DNA from 3 places in the Mesorhizobium sp. M0848 genome. Region 1 is predicted to be linked to each of the others. Evidence: riboswitches for the same ligand, from Rfam matches in the RefSeq annotation. Region 1 holds a riboswitch; each other region holds the start of a gene.

What was found. Region 1 has a riboswitch for cobalamin ahead of NKH95_RS32235 (aromatic ring-hydroxylating oxygenase subunit alpha). Riboswitches for the same ligand answer to the same signal wherever they lie in the genome.
Region 2: another riboswitch for cobalamin. It lies ahead of bluB (5,6-dimethylbenzimidazole synthase); the one in region 1 lies ahead of NKH95_RS32235 (aromatic ring-hydroxylating oxygenase subunit alpha).
Region 3: another riboswitch for cobalamin. It lies ahead of NKH95_RS00420 (ABC transporter ATP-binding protein); the one in region 1 lies ahead of NKH95_RS32235 (aromatic ring-hydroxylating oxygenase subunit alpha).

What each region holds. Positions count from the first base shown of each region.
Region 1 is NZ_JAMYOM010000045.1:19,056-24,535, reverse strand. It holds gene NKH95_RS32250 (DUF680 domain-containing protein) at 1-56, opposite strand, end outside; gene NKH95_RS32245 (DUF680 domain-containing protein) at 126-326, opposite strand; gene NKH95_RS32240 (DUF680 domain-containing protein) at 398-595, opposite strand; cobalamin riboswitch at 1,103-1,304, shown strand; gene NKH95_RS32235 (aromatic ring-hydroxylating oxygenase subunit alpha) at 1,420-2,667, shown strand; gene NKH95_RS32230 (FAD-binding oxidoreductase) at 2,693-3,793, shown strand; gene NKH95_RS32225 (PqqD family protein) at 3,922-4,353, shown strand; gene NKH95_RS32220 (serine kinase) at 4,403-5,452, shown strand; gene NKH95_RS32215 (glycosyltransferase family 2 protein) at 5,467-5,480, shown strand, end outside.
Region 2 is NZ_JAMYOM010000002.1:332,087-337,566, reverse strand. It holds gene dxs (1-deoxy-D-xylulose-5-phosphate synthase) at 1-766, opposite strand, end outside; gene NKH95_RS03515 (pirin family protein) at 897-1,817, opposite strand; gene NKH95_RS03510 (DUF2277 domain-containing protein) at 1,857-2,123, opposite strand; gene NKH95_RS03505 (exodeoxyribonuclease VII small subunit) at 2,235-2,486, opposite strand; gene NKH95_RS03500 (histone deacetylase family protein) at 2,490-3,416, opposite strand; cobalamin riboswitch at 3,538-3,717, shown strand; partial or broken gene bluB (5,6-dimethylbenzimidazole synthase) at 3,733-4,446, shown strand; gene NKH95_RS03490 (hypothetical protein) at 4,569-5,480, opposite strand, start outside.
Region 3 is NZ_JAMYOM010000001.1:78,495-83,974, reverse strand. It holds gene NKH95_RS00430 (DSD1 family PLP-dependent enzyme) at 1-125, shown strand, start outside; gene NKH95_RS00425 (AraC family transcriptional regulator) at 130-963, opposite strand; cobalamin riboswitch at 1,258-1,464, shown strand; gene NKH95_RS00420 (ABC transporter ATP-binding protein) at 1,627-2,415, shown strand; gene NKH95_RS00415 (ABC transporter substrate-binding protein) at 2,461-3,408, shown strand; partial or broken gene NKH95_RS00410 (FecCD family ABC transporter permease) at 3,544-4,527, shown strand; gene NKH95_RS00405 (metal ABC transporter permease) at 4,555-5,403, opposite strand; partial or broken gene NKH95_RS00400 (metal ABC transporter permease) at 5,403-5,480, opposite strand, start outside.

The DNA of each region.
Region 1 (5,480 bases):
AACGCGCTGCCGGTGATGGCCAGAACGGCGGCGGCAGCAATAAGGATCTTGTTCATTTTAATCTCCTGAATTCTGGATTTCGCCAGGACGGCAGACACAGCTGCCGTCGCTTGCGAAATTGGCTGTTAGCGACCGAAGAGGTTACGGTCGCTGCCCTGAGCGGGCGTCTGGGCAGCCGGTTCCGAGGTCTTGGTGGAAGCCGTGTACGACTGGTCCACTGCGGCGGCAGGCTGGTTAGAGCCGTTCGAACCGTAGTTGTCGCTGCCGGCGAAAGCGCTGCCGGAGATGGCCAGAACGGCGGCGGCAGCAATGAGGATCTTGTTCATCTTAAATACTCCTGAATGTCTGAATTTCGCCAGGGCGGCGGGCGAGCCCGCCGTCGACTGGGAATCGGCTGTTAGTTGTTGCCGAAGACGTTGCGGTCAGCACCCTGGGCAGGCGCCTGAGCAGCCGGTTCCGACTTCTTGGTCGAAGCGGTGTACGAGCTGTCGACAGCAGTGGCTGCCGCGGCGTTCGAACCGTAGTGGTCGCTACCAGCGAAGGCGCTGCCGGAAATGGCCAGAAGGGCTGCGGCAGTGAGAATGATCTTTTTCATTTTTGTACTCCAGTATCGTCTTTTTCCGTCCGTCTAGCGGCGTGTCTTGGAAATGAAATCGCGTCGTTCGGACAGCCCCGATGTGGGAGGGCAACCCCGCCTTTTCCAATCACGAAGTTGTTCCGTGTGGACCATGAATCCACACCTTGAAATTGTGCCAAGGGAATCTACGGGTATATTTTTCTTCTTTAAATCAGCATGTTAAGTGTAACCGCTGGATGGATCACTGACTGTTTCAGAGGCCCAGCGTTCACACCGTCCTGCACGCACCGTCAACAGAAACGAACCGTTCGGTTCGATTTTAGATCGAGCTAATAGTCACTTTTCGAAACCGTTAACCTTTTTTGACCCCGCCAAGGGGTCCGATTCGGGGATATCGCAGCCGGCAAAATGGTCATCCGGGAGGTGGATTTCAGCCCGCGACGGTCTGCGGGAACGTTCGCAGGCCGTGTCGCGCCGCATGGATACGATGTCGTTTTCATGCCGACGGCGCGCCCCCGATCGTGGTTAGATCATACCATCTCAGGTGCCGCTTCGTGACGACGAGGCGGAGAATTGGGAAGCCGGTCAGAATCCGGCGCTGCCCCCGCAACGGTGGTGGAGTTCAAGTCGCAACGGGAGACCACTGGGCAACTGCCTGGGAAGGTGTCGCGATGGTCCGCAAGGACAACTCCAGAGCCCGGAAACCAGCCCAAGATTGTTAGACTCGACTGATCGCGGTGGGCGGTCAAGAGGTGGATAGCGCATGTCTGGCACCTAGCCGGCCTGCGTTTCAATCCTTCCTCCATCACCACCAGTTCAGTCCTTAGAAACGAGGACAGGACATGGATACCCGCAACGACATGCTGAGGCTCCTGAAGGGGCGCCGGCAAGGCTTTTCGCTGGAGCAGCCCTTCTACACCGATCCGGACTACTTCAAGCTCGACATGGAGCTGATCTGGTATCGCGACTGGCTGTTCATCGGCCATGATTGCGAACTGCCGAAGCCGGGCAGCTACATCACCGTGCAGATCGGCGACTATCCGGTGGTCCTTGTCCGCGACCAGCACGGCAAGATCAACGCCTTCCACAATTCCTGCCGCCATCGCGGCAGCCGTGTATGCAACACGGAGAAGGGCACGGCGGCAAAGCTCGTCTGCCCCTATCACCAGTGGACCTATGAGCTGGACGGCCGCCTGCTGTTTGCCCGCCAGATGGCCGACGGTTTCGACAAGAGTGATTTCAGCCTGAAGCCGGTCGCCTGCGAGAGCGTCGGCGGCTACATCTTCATCTGTCTGGCCAAGGAGCCGGCGGATTTCGCGCCGATGCGGGCGATGATCGAACCCTATCTTTTGCCGCACCGGTTGCGTGAAGCAAAGATCGCCTTCGAGAGCACGATCGTCGAGAAGGGCAACTGGAAGCTGGTCTGGGAAAACAACCGCGAGTGCTATCACTGCGCCGCCAATCATCCTGAGCTGTGCAAGACCTTCCCCGAGGCTCCGACCGTGACCGGCGTCAACGGCGCCGACAGCGACCCTGAAATGGTCGCGCACTGGGCCAAATGCGAGGCATCAGGCCTGCCGAGCAAATTCCGCATCGATCCGGCAGGGCAGTACCGCGCCACCCGCGCGCCGCTGCTGCGCGATGCCGTCAGCTACACCATGACGGGAAAACGGGCGGTCCAGAAGAACCTGTCCGACAGCGTTTCAACCGACCGCATCGGCTCCTTGCTGCTTTATCATTATCCGACAACCTGGAACCATATCCTCGGCGACCATGCCGTCACCTTCCGCGTGCTGCCGATCAGTGCCACGGAAACCGCGGTGACGACAAAATGGCTCGTCCACAAGGATGCGGTCGAAGGCGTCGACTACGATCTCGCTGAGCTCACCCATGTCTGGACCGAGACCAACGACCAGGACCGTCGCATCGTCGAGGAAAACGCCTTCGGCATCTTGTCGCCGGCCTACGAACCAGGCCCCTATTCGGAGCTGCATGAGGGCGGCGTGATCCAGTTCGTCGAGTGGTACGCGTCGTTCATCGGACCGCGCCTTGCAGAAGGCGACCGGCCGGCCCTGCGCAGCGTCGCCTAGCCCAGGGGACAAGAGGATGAATGCGATGACGGACCTTGGCCTCTATCGCCATCTCGACCAGATGACGCCCTGGAACGACAGGCTGCAGGTGCTGGAAGTGATCGGCGTCAGTGACGAAGCGCCTGACGTGAAGACCTTCACCTTCCGCTCCGACAACCAGACCTGGTTCCGCTACAAACCGGGCCAGTTCGTGACGCTGGAATTACCGACATCGGACGGGCCGCTGATGCGCACCTACACGCTGTCGTCCTCGCCGTCGCGGCCGTTCTCAATCGCGGTGACGGTCAAGGCGCAGGCGGGCAGCACCGGTACGCGCTGGATGTTCGACCATCTGACGCCGGGCTCGCACGTCAAGGCCTATGGGCCGACCGGCGACTTCTCGCTACACAGCCACCCGGCGGCCAAATATCTGTTCATTTCGGCCGGCTCCGGCGTGACGCCGATGATGTCGATGCTGCGCTGGCTGAACGACTGTGCGCCATGGACAGATGTCGGCTTCGTCAACTGTGCGCGCCGCCCGGAAGAGATCATTTTCCGCAAGGAACTCGAGCTGCTCGGCAGCCGCATGCCCGGCCTGTCGCTCGGCTTCATGATCGAGGAGCGGTCGAGCCGCGAGGGCTGGTTCGGCCATATGGGCCGCATCGACGCGATCCGGCTGCCATTGCTGGCGCCCGATTTCCGTGAGCGCGAGATCTTCTGCTGCGGCCCCGATCCCTTCATGCGCGCCGTGCGCGGCATGCTGAACGCCGCCGGCTTCGACATGGCGAAATACCATCAGGAAAGCTTTGCGGCGCCTGCCGTGGAGGAGATCCAGGCGCCGTTCTCGCCACTGCCGGAAGACGGCGCCGCCGTTGCCGTCGAGGCCGTGACGCCGATCCGGTTTTCGCTTTCCGATGTCGATGCCGAATGCGTCGCCGGCCAGACCGTGCTGCAGACGGCACGCGCCTCTGGGGTGCGGATTCCCGCCGCCTGCGAGTTCGGCCTGTGCGGCACCTGCAAGGTGAGGAAGGTCGCGGGCGACGTCGAGATGAGTCACAATGGCGGCATCCTCGATCACGAAATCGAGGACGGCTTTATCCTCGCCTGTTGCTCGAAGCCGCTTTCTGCGCTTGAAATCGAAGCGTGACCGGCTGCGCTCGCCCGAGTCTGCGCCATCTTGCCAAAAACCCTGCAAATGGTTAGACGCCTGCAACGGTGGGGTTGACCGTAAGGCCCGAAGATCATCTCCGCGGCCTGCTCGGCGGGGGAGCAAACATGCGACAATCCGGCATCTATGCCATTGCCAGCAAGGATATCGTCTTTGAATCCTTCGACGGCGAAGCCGTCGTTCTTGACCTGACCACGGGCAAATATTTCGGCTTCTCTGATTCAGGCAGCAGACTTTGGGATGCACTGTCGTCCGGCGTGCCTGCCTCCGAACTGGTCGGCGCCGCGACCGGAATTGGCGCCCTCGATGCCGCCGCGATTGACGGCTTTGTTTCACAATTGCTCGAATTCGGTTTGCTGGCGGCCGTAACCGATGGCATGGCAAGACCGGTTCCAAGCGAATTGCTGGCTCAGCTCGCCGCTGCCAGAGAGCCCCTCAAGGTCGACATCCATGACGATCTCGCCGATCTCATTGTCGTCGATCCCATCCACGAGGTCGAGGAGCCCCTCGGCTGGCCCGCGGTGAAGCAAGCCAACTGAAGCGCCCATCAGGTTCTCGTTGCCGGACAGCTCCGGAACAGGCAAACCCATGCCGAACATCACTCTCGAAAACCTGGCTGACTACGCACGTCATGTCCTGGCGCAAGCAGAGAGCAGCGCCGCGCATTATCCACTGACCCGCAAGGCGAGCTTGCCGCATCTGGATCTGACCGCGCATGTCAGCGCCGGCGCGTTGGCGGATGCCTTCGCTCATGGCTTTGTCACGCCTCCGGGCAGCCGAACGCCTGCCGACATCTGCCGCGTCTTCGTCGCACATCCCGGTATTGACGGCATCGCGGTACCGGCCAGTTGGGGCCAGGGACCCTTCACGCAGCATGGCTTCGCCACCCAACTGGCGGAAGCAGGATTGCGCGGCAACCATTTCCACGACCTGGATTTCTGGCAGTTCTATGATCCGCAACGTCGCGTTGGCGTGCAATTGATGGCTTCGGCCGACGCCTTTCCGCCGTGGGAGCCGGGAGCGCCGCTGCGGGCTTTCCTGCATTGGGAATATGCGGCGCGCGGCATGCGCCTTGCCCATGCCGGCACGCTCGGCACCAATGGCAAGGGCGTGCTGCTGGCCGGCGCGGGCGGCGCCGGGAAATCCGGGACCGTCGCCGCCGGCCTTCTCCACGGGCTGGACAGCGTCGGCGACGACTATGTGCTGGTCGACCTCTCCAACGGCGTGACTGCCCGCCCGTTGTTTTCAACACTCAAGCAGGATCCCCAGGGGTTCGCGCGGCTTGGGCTGGAGCACCGGCTGAAGGCGCATGGTCCGCTCAACTGGCAAGGCAAGCATGCCTTTCACATTGATGACATCGCTCCCCGGCCGGTGCCTGAAACTCTCGACATCGTCGCGCTGTTGGCACCACATATCAGCGGTCGTGGGGCAAGTTCGATCGTGCCGGTGTCGCGCAGGGATGCCATGATCGCCTTGGCCCCGTCGGGCATAGCGCAGATGCCGGGCGAGCGGGAGAGCGGCTTTCGCTTCTTCAGCGACCTGACCCGCCTGCTGCCGTGCTATCGTCTGTCGCTGGGGACGCAGCCACAGGAGATAGCCGGCACGATTGCCGACTTTCTCGCGCGGGGCGATTCGTGAAACTGAGCGTGATAATGCCCGTCTACAA
Region 2 (5,480 bases), on a different contig from region 1:
CGTCTATCGGGCCGATGTGATAGAAGCCGAGTTCCTCGAACAGCGTGCCGCCGGTGACGTAGCCGCGTGCATGCTCGACTGCCCTTGTGATCGCACGATCCGCGCGCTTGCCGAGATAGGACGTCAGTTTCTTGCCGAAATCGCGCAGGCCGATATAGGCCTTGCCGGAGGCCAGCCGCGCCAGATAGGCGCTCATCGCGCCGGTCGGCGGCGCGATCGACATGTCGTTGTCGTTGAGAATGACGATCAGCCGTGCATCGAGCGCGCCGGCATTGTTCATCGCCTCATAGGCCATGCCGGCAGACATGGCGCCGTCGCCGATGACGGCAATGACGTTGTTGCGGCCGCCGGAGAGATCGCGGGCGGCGGCCATGCCGAGGCCGGCCGATATCGACGTCGAGGAGTGGGCGGCGCCAAAGGGATCGTACTCGCTCTCGGCGCGGCGGGTGAAGCCGGACAGACCGCTTTCCTGGCGCAGCGTGCGGATACGGTCGCGGCGGCCGGTCAGGATCTTGTGCGGATAGGCCTGGTGGCCGACATCCCAGATCAGCCGGTCGTCGGGGGTGTTGAAGACATAGTGCAGCGCCACTGTCAGCTCGACCACGCCAAGCCCTGCGCCCAGATGACCACCCGTGCGGGACACGGCGTCGACCAGCTCGGCGCGAAGCTCGGACGCCAATTGCGGCAGTTCACTTTCGGCAAGCGTGCGCAGGTCGGCCGGGATGCGGACCTTGTCGAGAAGCGGCGTATGCGGCGTTGCGTTCACGGTGCTCGGGCTTTCGGTTGATGGGCGAATAGGCCGCCGGCCGGCGAAAGTAAATGTGTGTCAGTGACGCGGATCAGGCCCTAGTCTTTTGTCTATGCATTTCGTTCTGCCACTTTTGGGTGACAGGGCATCAGCTTTCCGGCAGCGGAATAAACTCTTCCTCGTCTCCGGGAACGATGTCGAAGCGGCCCGTCTTCCATTCCTCTTTCGCCTGTTCGATGCGCTCCTTGGACGACGAGACGAAATTCCACCAGATGTAACGCTTCGAACCAAGAGAGGCGCCGCCGAACAGCATGAAATGCGCCCCGGTCTGCGACGACACGACGATCTCGTCACCGGGACGGAACACCAGCAGCCGTTCGGCTGGGAATACATCACCCGAAATTGAGACCTCGCCTTCCAGCGTATAGATGGCGCGTTCTTCCGCATCAGCAGGGATTTTCACGCTGGCGCCGGGCGCCAGGCGCAGGTCGGCGTAGAGCGTCTCCGTGTCGGCCCTGACCGGGGACCGCAGTCCCTGGAAATCGCCGATGATGAGGCGCCCGTTGACGCCTTCGGCTTCGATCTCGGGAAGCCGAAGCGCTGCGGTATTCTCGAAAACCGGAGCCACCTCTTCCTTGTCGTCCGGCAGAGCCAGCCATGTCTGCAGGCCGGATACCGACATCGGCGCGCCACGCAGTTCCTCCGGCGTACGCTCCGAATGGACGATGCCGCGGCCGGCGGTCATCAAATTCACGTCGCCGGGCTGAATGACCATTTCGGTGCCGAGTGAATCGCGGTGCCGGATCTTGCCGTCGAACAGATAGGTGACCGTCGACAGGCCGATATGCGGATGCGGACGGACATCCAGTGCCTGACCGGCGCGCAGGATCGCGGGACCCATGCGGTCGAAGAAGATGAACGGCCCCACCAGCCGCCTTTTTGCCGTCGGCAGGGCACGGCGCACCTGAAAACCGCCGATATCCTTGGCGTTGGGTATGACCATCAATTCGATCTGATCGCTGGCGAAGGCATCGCCTGCCTCAGGGTCTTTCCCGGGGAAGAAGCTCATGGACTCTCCTTGTCGGTGGTCGAAGGCCGCCTGGCCGCATCAGGCAAAGCGGATCGCCGCCTTTGCCCGCAGCTTGGCCGCCACCTCTTCGCGATTACGCGGATGCTGGTGGGTTTCCAGGGAATCGAGCAGTTCGCGCGCCGAGGCGGCGATGGCTTCGACGGCATGGTCGAAGGCGTGCTGGTTCTGCTTCGAGGGCCGCGTCGTTCCGCTCAGCTTGCGGACGAACTGAAGAGCCGCGTCGCGCACCTCGTCATTGGTTGCCGGCGGATCAAAATTGAACAGGGTCTTGATGTTTCTGCACATCGCTTCCGTATCTCCTCTTGTCCTTGAGCTGTTTCAAGCGGAACGAGTTATATCCTCGATCATGATCCTGTCCAAAAACTGGTGAGGCGAGGCCATCGTTCGGACCGGGCCTCAATCCGCGTCGAGTGGCTCCGTTCCGACCGGCTTGCCGTCGCGCGACAGCCTGATCTTCTCGACCTTGTCCTCGGCGGCCTTCAGCAGCCGGTCGCAATGCGCCTTCAGCGCCTCGCCACGTTCATAGATCCTGATCGACTGGTCGAGCGGCACGTCGCCACGCTCCAGATCATCGACGATCTTCTCCAGCGCATCGAGTGCCTGCTCGAAGCTCATCGCCTTGACGTCTTCGTTGGTCTCATCGGCCATCATTCATCCTTTCATCAGTCGCCCGACATGGGCGGCGACCGAAAATGCCAATCCCTGCAGATCGTAGCCGCCCTCGAGCAGGCTGACGAGCCGGTTGCCGCTGTGGCGTGCCGCGCGCTGCATCAGCTGGCCGGTCGCCCAGTCGAAATCATCCTCGGTCAGATTGATCTCGGCCAGCGGATCGCGGTGGTGCGCGTCGAACCCCGCCGAAATGATGATCAGGTCGGGCGCGAAATTGTCGAGCGCGGGCAGGACGCGCGACAGGAAGGCATCGCGAAACACTTCGCTGCCGGTCTGCGGCGCCAGCGGTGCGTTGACGATGTTGCCGGCGCCCGTTTCGGTCTTCGCTCCGGTGCCGGGATAAAGCGGCATCTGGTGTGTCGAGCAATAGAGCACCGACGGATCGTCCCAGAAAATATCCTGCGTGCCATTGCCGTGATGCACGTCCCAGTCGACGACGGCAACGCGCTCGACACCGTGTTTCTTCTGCGCATAACGCGCCGCGATCGCCGCCGTGTTGAACAGGCAAAAGCCCATCGCCGTGGTCTTTTCGGCATGATGGCCGGGCGGCCGGGCGGCGACGAAGACGTTGTCGGCGCGGCCCGAAAAGACATCATCGACGGCGGCGTTGGCGGCGCCGATCGCGGTGATCGCCGCTTGCCAGCTCTTCGGGCTGGCAGTGGTGTCGGCATCGATGCGGGCAATCCCCTCGTCGGGGATGGCGGCGCGAACGCGGGCGACGAAATCGGCGGGATGCGCGTAGAGGATGGTGGCCTCGTCGCCTTCCGGCGCCTGAATACGATCGAGCCCGGCAAAGGCTTCGTCGTCGAGCACGCGCTCGATGGCGCGTAAGCGGTCGGGCCGCTCGGGATGTCCGGGCGGCGTGAGATGCTCGAGGAAGATCGGATGGGTGTAGAGACGGGTGGTCATCGTCCTAATCTAGTGACCCGGATCGACAAAGGCCATGCACGGGCGGCCGATGACTGGGGAAAATCGCGACTGCGTCCATTCGCGTCGCCGCAGGCATTGGCCCCGCGGGCGCTTCGGCGTAAGGTCCCTGGTACTGCCTGGTGCCCGCCGCAAGCGGGAGAATCGGGAACACGGTTGAATTCCGTGGCGTGCCCAACGCTGTGAGGGGGACCGCGCCGGTAAATGCCACTGTCGATGACGGGAAGGCACCGGACGCGGGTTGATCCCGAGCCAGAAGACCGGCCTGGCAGGCATTGTCATCCGCGTGGTCAGGCGGATGGCATCAGAGCGACGTGCGTCTACTTGGACGCACAAAGTACGCTCTGTCAGTTTTGAATCTGCAATCGCAAGGGGACAAGCGATGCCGGAACACATGACCGCTGCCATTGACGATGGATTTGACCAGAATGCGCGCGATGCGGTCTACCGCGCCATGTTCACGCGGCGTGACGTGCGCAGCCATTTCCTGCCCACCGCGATCGATGACGACGTGCTGGCACGGCTGCTGCTTGCCGCCCATCACGCGCCATCGGTCGGCTTCATGCAGCCATGGAATTTCATTGTCATTCGCGATGTCAAACGACGGGCGGAGGTGCGCGACCTGTTCCTGGCCGCGCGAGAACAGGAACTGCCGGCTATCGAGGCGGAAAAACAGGCGCTGTACCGCAAGCTCAAGCTGGAAGGCATCTGCGAGAGCGCGCTCAACATCTGCATCACCTGCGACCGGCAGCGCTCGAAGGGTTCGCCGCTGGGACGTTGGCACAATCCGGAGATGGATCTCTACAGCACCGTCTGCGCGGTGCAGAATTTCTGGCTGGCCGCGCGTGCCGAGGGCGTTGGCGTCGGCTGGGTGAGCATCATCGAGGCTGAGGCGCTGAAGCGGCTGTTGGCCATTCCGGATCACGTAACGCCGGTCGCCTATCTCTGCGTCGGCCGTGTTTCCGAGTTCGCTCCCAAACCGGACCTTGAAACGCATGGCTGGGGACGGCGGCTGCCGCTGCCGGAGCTGATCATGAGCGAGACCTTTTCCGGGCAAGGCGAGACACAGCTCAAATCCACCGTGGCGCGCCTCAACACCGTTCCTGCCTCACCAGACACCATCCGCCCAGCCGATCAGGGTGTGGCGCCGGCCGTAGCCCAGCGCGAACCGCCGAAGGAGGCCAGCGCCTTGTCCTTGAGCTCCCTGAACTTCGACGATGCCTCGGCCAGCCGGGCGTCCCAGGCCGGATCGGGCACCTGGCCCGCGATGGTCTTGAAATAGACCTGCATCAGGCAGGCGATGGCGAAAGGCTCGATGAACGCCGCCTTGAATGCCCAGGCGAAGACGATGGCGAGCACAAAAGCCCAGCCGGCGAGCTGGCCAGGCATCAGGAACAGAATCGCACCGGCAGGTGCCAGCATCATCAGAAAGATGATGAACGACATGCCCCACATGATGACCGCCAGCCAGACGGCGTTCTTGACCATGACCTTGCCGTTCTGAGCATAGAGCACTACGCCTTGGCGCGCCGTCTCGAAGGGCGAGGCTGAATTGATGCGGATGTTGTAGCCGAGGATGATCTCGTCGACATAGGTCAGCGACAGGCGGATCACCGTGTTGATGAAGGAGACCAGGCCGCTCAGGCCTGGTATCGGCAGGAAGGCGGCGATACCGCCGAGCAGGCCGGTGATGGCATGGATGGCACCCTTGACGAGTCGGTCGACGACGAAAAGGATGTTGGCTTCGGCAAAACGCTGGGTGACGACATCCCTGGCGTAGGCGATCTGGTCCTGACCGCCGGGAATGTCGCGGCCGTCGATCAGATGAACCATGACGGCGATGTGGCCGGCCTTGACGACATAGAGGATGTATTCGCGGATCCAGTAGACGGCGATCGAGACGACGCCGAAACCGACCACGCCGCCCCACAGGGCAAACGACAGCGGCCCGTCGGGATCAGTGGAGATATGGCCGACGCCATAGCCGACAGAGGCACCGGTGCCGGTCGCCATGATGTAGGCCAGCGTGATGCCGAAATAGACGAT
Region 3 (5,480 bases), on a different contig from region 1:
AACCCGGCGACTACGCGTTTCTAAGGCCGACGCAGAGCGAAGCCGTGCTGCAGCAGTTCGGGTCGATCGCGGTGTTTTCCGGCGGCGGGATAGTCGATCGCTGGCCGGCGCTGCCGATGGCCTGACCGACTACGCCTTCACCGGTATCCAGATCTCCAGCCCGCCATTGCCGCTGCGTGGGTCGAACTCAGGGCCGTAGCGTTCGAATTCCGGCGCATCCGATATCTCGTGGCCGGAAGCCGGCAGCCATTTGTTCCAGATCGTATTGACCGTGCGGCGGATGGTCGAGATGTGTTCGCGGTGGGCAAAGACCGCATATTTCTGCGCCGGCACCCGCGCCCGGCTGAATTCCTTGGGCAGGTCGGAAAAATCAGACACTTCGACGCCAGCGATGTAGTCGAAATTGCCGGCATCGTCGCCGTTGACGCAGACGCCATAGGCGACATCGCCGGTCTCGCCCGGAATGTTGCCGATATAGGGGCCGAAGCGCTGCCATTGCATCGGAATGGCGGCGCTGGTTTCGCAGCTGTAGCGTTCGCCGAGGCCGGCGATCAGGAACGGCCGGCTGGTCTCGAAACGCGGTGGTTCGAGATTGGTGAGGAAGGACTGGTCCATCAGGATCGGCTCCACGAGGTCGAGCTTGTCGAGTGTGCCTTGCGCGCGCACCAGTTCCGGCGTGGTGCCGAACTGATCGCGGAAGGCACGGGTGAACGCCTCATGCGAGTTGTAGCCGGCGTCGAGCGCGACGGAGAGAATGTCGGGCGCCCCGCCGGCCAGCTTGCGCGCCGCCTCGGTGAGCCGGCGTGAGCGCATGTAGCCCATCACCGAGCGGCCCGTGGCAGCGCCGAAAGCCCGCGTCACATGAAAACGCGACACGCCGCTGCTTTGCGCGATATCGTCAAGCGAGATCGCCTCCGGCAGATGACTTTCGACGAACCACAGCGCTTTCTCGGTCGGGTTCATTTTGCTCCTCGCATTGGCCAGATCATCCTGCCGTTTCCTGGCGCGGCCAGTTTGATCGAAATTGCGCATCCCGCGCAATCGAACCGATCCCGTCACAGTCGCACACCGATATGGCGCAGCGGTCGAGCGCCCCTTGCCGCCGACGAGCCAATTCGGCAGGCTTCGCTTGACAGCGCCAGGCGGCATCCTCTAAACACGTAATGTTATTACATATCGAAAGCGTGAAATGCCTGTTTCCCCTAGCCGGCCCACCACTCCGTCCGAGAAATCCATTGCGAAGCGATTGGGGGAAATCTACGCTGAAGCGGTGATGGTCCCCGAGTCGAAAGGCGAGGGGTGAAAAGGGAACACGGTGAGATCCCCAGGGGTCGAGGCCGTGGCTGCCCCCGCAACTGTAAGCGGCGAGCAAAATCCGTGAATGCCACTGGCCGGCAAGGCTGGGAAGGCAGGATGGCGCAACGACCCGCGAGCCAGGAGACCTGCCATCACTGAGTTGACCGGACGGGGTGTGCCGGGAGGAAACGCGAATCCCGGTCTTGTCGGCCGCTTCGCCAGCTTCCTTCCGTCGCCAGTTTTGGAAAGTGACGGAAAGTTGGACGGCTCTATCGATCATCGCATCATCGTGTGCACGCTTTGCCATCCCGGCAATCTGGCGGGCAGCCGATGACCGTAGCGCTTCTCGAAGCACATGACCTCTGCGCCATGGCCAATGGGCGGGATCTGGTCCAGGCGGTCAGCTTCTCGGTGGCCGCTGGCGATCGCCTAGCCATCATCGGTCCCAACGGCGCGGGCAAGACGACGCTGCTGCGCATGCTGTCGGGCATGCTGCGGCCGAGCTCCGGCGAGGTGAACCTCGGCGGGCGCCGGCTGGGCGGGATTTCCGCCGCCGAGCGGGCGCTGCATATCGCCGTTGTCGGCCAGACCGACCAGCCCGATCCGCGGCTGGCGGTGATCGACTATGTCGAGCTGGGCCGGGTCCCGCACGCTCGGCTACGGCGCAGGAGCGAGGAGCGTGACATTGTCGTCGATGCGCTGCGCCGGACCGGCCTGCTGCCGCTGCTTGGCCGCACCATCGGCTCGCTGTCGGGCGGCGAGCGCCAGCGCGCCCAACTGGCCCGCGCCATCGCCCAGCAGCCAAAGATCCTGTTCCTCGACGAGCCGACCAACCATCTCGACCCGCGCGCCCGCGGCGAACTGCTCGACCTCGTGGCAGGCTTCGAGATGACGGTGATCGCGGTGCTGCACGATCTGGCGCTGGTGGCACCGTTCGCCACCAGGGTGGCGGTGATGAACCATGCCCGTCTGCAAGCGCTCGCCGCACCGCGCGAAGCGCTGACCCAAAAGCTGATTCGCGAAATTTTCGGCATCGATGTGCTGCGTCTGCGCCATCCGACCGAAGACCGCGAACTGACGGTGTTCGATGTTCCGAACCGTGCCGCGCCGCCATCCTGATTGAAGCCGTCCCATATCGATCATCCCGTCCACAGGAGCAAACCCTTGAAACGCCTTGCTTTTTCGCTTGCCTTCTCGCTGCTGGCCTCGACAGCCCTGGCCTTCCCGGTAACTGTCGACAGCTGCGGCAAGCCGCTGACCTTCGATGCGCCGCCGAAGCGCGCCGTCATCCAGGATCTCAACATGGCCGAGATGGCTTTCGCGCTGAAACTGCAGCCGTCGATCGTCGGCCTGACCGGCATCACCGGATGGTACAAGGTGGGTCCTGAGTTCAAGGCCGAGCAGGGTTCGATCCCGGAACTGGCGCCGAAATATCCGACGCTCGAAAACCTCGTCGCGGTCGAGCCCGATTTTTTCTTCGCCGGCTGGTATTATGGCATGAAGCCGGGTGGTGAAGTGACGCCCGACACGCTTGCTCCGCACGGCATCAAGACGCTGGTGCTGACGGAAAGCTGCGTCCATCTCGACAAGAGCCGCCCCGCCGCCTCGATGGACCTACTCTATGGCGACGTCGAGAAACTGGGCAAGATCTTCGGCAAGGAGGCCGAAGCTGAGAAGCTTGTCTCCGGCTGGAAGACGCGGCTCGCCGAGATCACCGCCAAGGTCGGCGACGCCAAGGGAACGCGGGTCTTCCTCTATGATTCCGGCGAGGACAAGCCGTTCACCGCAGGCAAATTCGCCATCCCCAGCGCCATGATATCAGCCGCCGGCGGCGACAACATCATGGCCGACATGGATACCAGCTGGGGCAACACGGACTGGGAAACGGTGGCGTCGCGCAATCCGCAATTCCTCATCCTGCTCGATTACCAGGATGGCGGTGGCTACAGGAAACTGCTCGATTTCCTGAAGGCGCATCCGGCGATGAAGGAGACGGACGCGGTCAAGAACGAGCGCTTCGTCGCCCTGCGCTATGCCGAACTGACGCCGGGCCCGGCCAACATCGAAGCGATCGACAAGATCGCCAAGGCCATGCATCCGGAAGCGTTTTGATGCCTGTGGCCCAAAAGTGCGCAGCGGTTTTGGGGCAACGACATGCATGAACAAAAGATCCTGGAAGTGCGTCGCACGCGTCCTGACAGACACGACGCATTTCCAGGCTTGCGCCATACGGCATTTGCACTGGCCATGCTGGCGGGGGCGGCGGCGATCGCCGCTCTCGCTCTGCTGTCGATCGCCTACGGCTCGACGCTGATCCCGCTGACCGATGTTGTTGCCGCGCTTGGCCGCGCAGTCGGCTTCAGCGGGCACGACGTGGCCGGGCCGGTCGGCAAGATCGTCGTCGACCTGCGGCTGCCGCGCACGATCCTGGCCATCTGCGTCGGGGCCGGTCTCGGCGTCGTCGGTGCGCTGCTGCAGACGGTGACCCGCAACGACCTTGCCGACCCGTTCCTGTTCGGCCTGTCGTCGGGCGCCGCCGCGGGTGCGGTTTCCGTCATCACCGTCTTCGGCGACAGTTTCGGCATCTGGACATTGCCGGTCGCGGCCTTCACCGGCGGCATATTGGCTGCCGGCGTCGTGCTGCTGCTGGTTGCGCGGGTGAGGGGGCAAGGCCCGGAGCGGCTGATCCTTGCCGGCCTTGCCGTGTCCTTCATGTTCACCGCCTTGACCAACTATCTTGTCTTTGCCGGCGACCAGCGCGCCGCCCACTCCGTGCTGTTCTGGACCATGGGCGGCCTTGGCCTGGCGCGCTGGGATAATATCTGGCTGGGCGCGCTGGGAGCAGGCACCATTCTGGCTTACGCGCTGTGGAACCACCGCCGGCTCGATGCTTTCCTGGCCGGCGAAAACGCCGCCGAAAGCCTGGGCGTGCCGGTGGCGCGGATGCGAAGGATGACCTTTCTCGTCGCCGCCTTCTCGACGGCTATCCTTGTCTCGGTCGCTGGCGTCATCGGCTTCGTCGGGCTGATGATTCCGCATCTGTCACGGCCGCTGGCGGGCCCCTTGCACCTGCGCCTGGTCGCCAGCTGTGCCGTGTTTGGCGCGGTGCTTTTGCTGGCCAGCGACCTTCTGGCCCGAACGCTGCTGCCGCCGCAGGAACTGCCGATCGGCATCATCACCAGCTCGGTCGGCGCGTTCTTCGTCGTCACCATGCTGATCCGCAACCGGCTTTTAGTGCGGCCTGGGTCAGGGCCGCGATTACTCTCCCGAAATGCCCAGTTGCACCCGTTGCTTTGGGCGCTTCGACTGGAACAGGGCAAGCAAAAAAACGCCGGCCTGAACGACGACGATCGTCGGGCCGGTGGCTGCGTCGATGTGATAGCTGAGGATCGTTCCCACGACGCTCGACCCGATGGCGGCCGCGGCAGCAATGGCGAGCATGCGCTCAAAGCTCTTCGTCAAAAGAAAGCCGATCGCTCCCGGCGCGATCAGCATGGCGATGACAAGGATGATCCCGACAGCCTTCAGCGAGGCCACGATGGTCAACGCGAGCAGCGTCAGCAGCCCGAAATGCAGCAGGTTGACGGGCAGGCCGATCGCGCGCGCATGGGCCGGATCGAAACAATAAAGCAGCAGATCCTTGCGTTTTGCCAGAACGATGAGGATCGCCGGCACGACGATGACCGCCGCCTCGATCACGTCGCGCCACTGGACGCCGAGCATGTTGCCGAACAGGATATGATTGAGATGCTGGTCGGTCTCGACTTTGACGAACAGCACCAGGCCAAACGCGAACATGCCTGAGAAGACGATGCCCATGACTGCGTCCTCCTTGATCCGGCTGTGCTGCTTGAGGTAGCCCGTCGCCAGCGCGCAGCCAAGTCCTGCCACGAAGGCGCCGAAGGCAAGCGGGATCCCGGCGATATAGGCGAGCACGATACCCGGAAGCACGGCATGCGAAACGGCGTCGCCCATCAGCGACCAGCCCTTCAGGACGAGATAGCAGGACAACACTGCGCAAATGGCGCCGACCAGAACGGCGACGGCGAGACCGCGACGCATGAATTCGTGACTGAGCGGTTCGGCGATCCAGGACCAGATCGTCATCATGACGCGACCTGCGATGCGGCACGTGCCGCCCGGCGTGCGGCGAGCCGCCCATGTTTGGGTGCGAAGACGAAGGC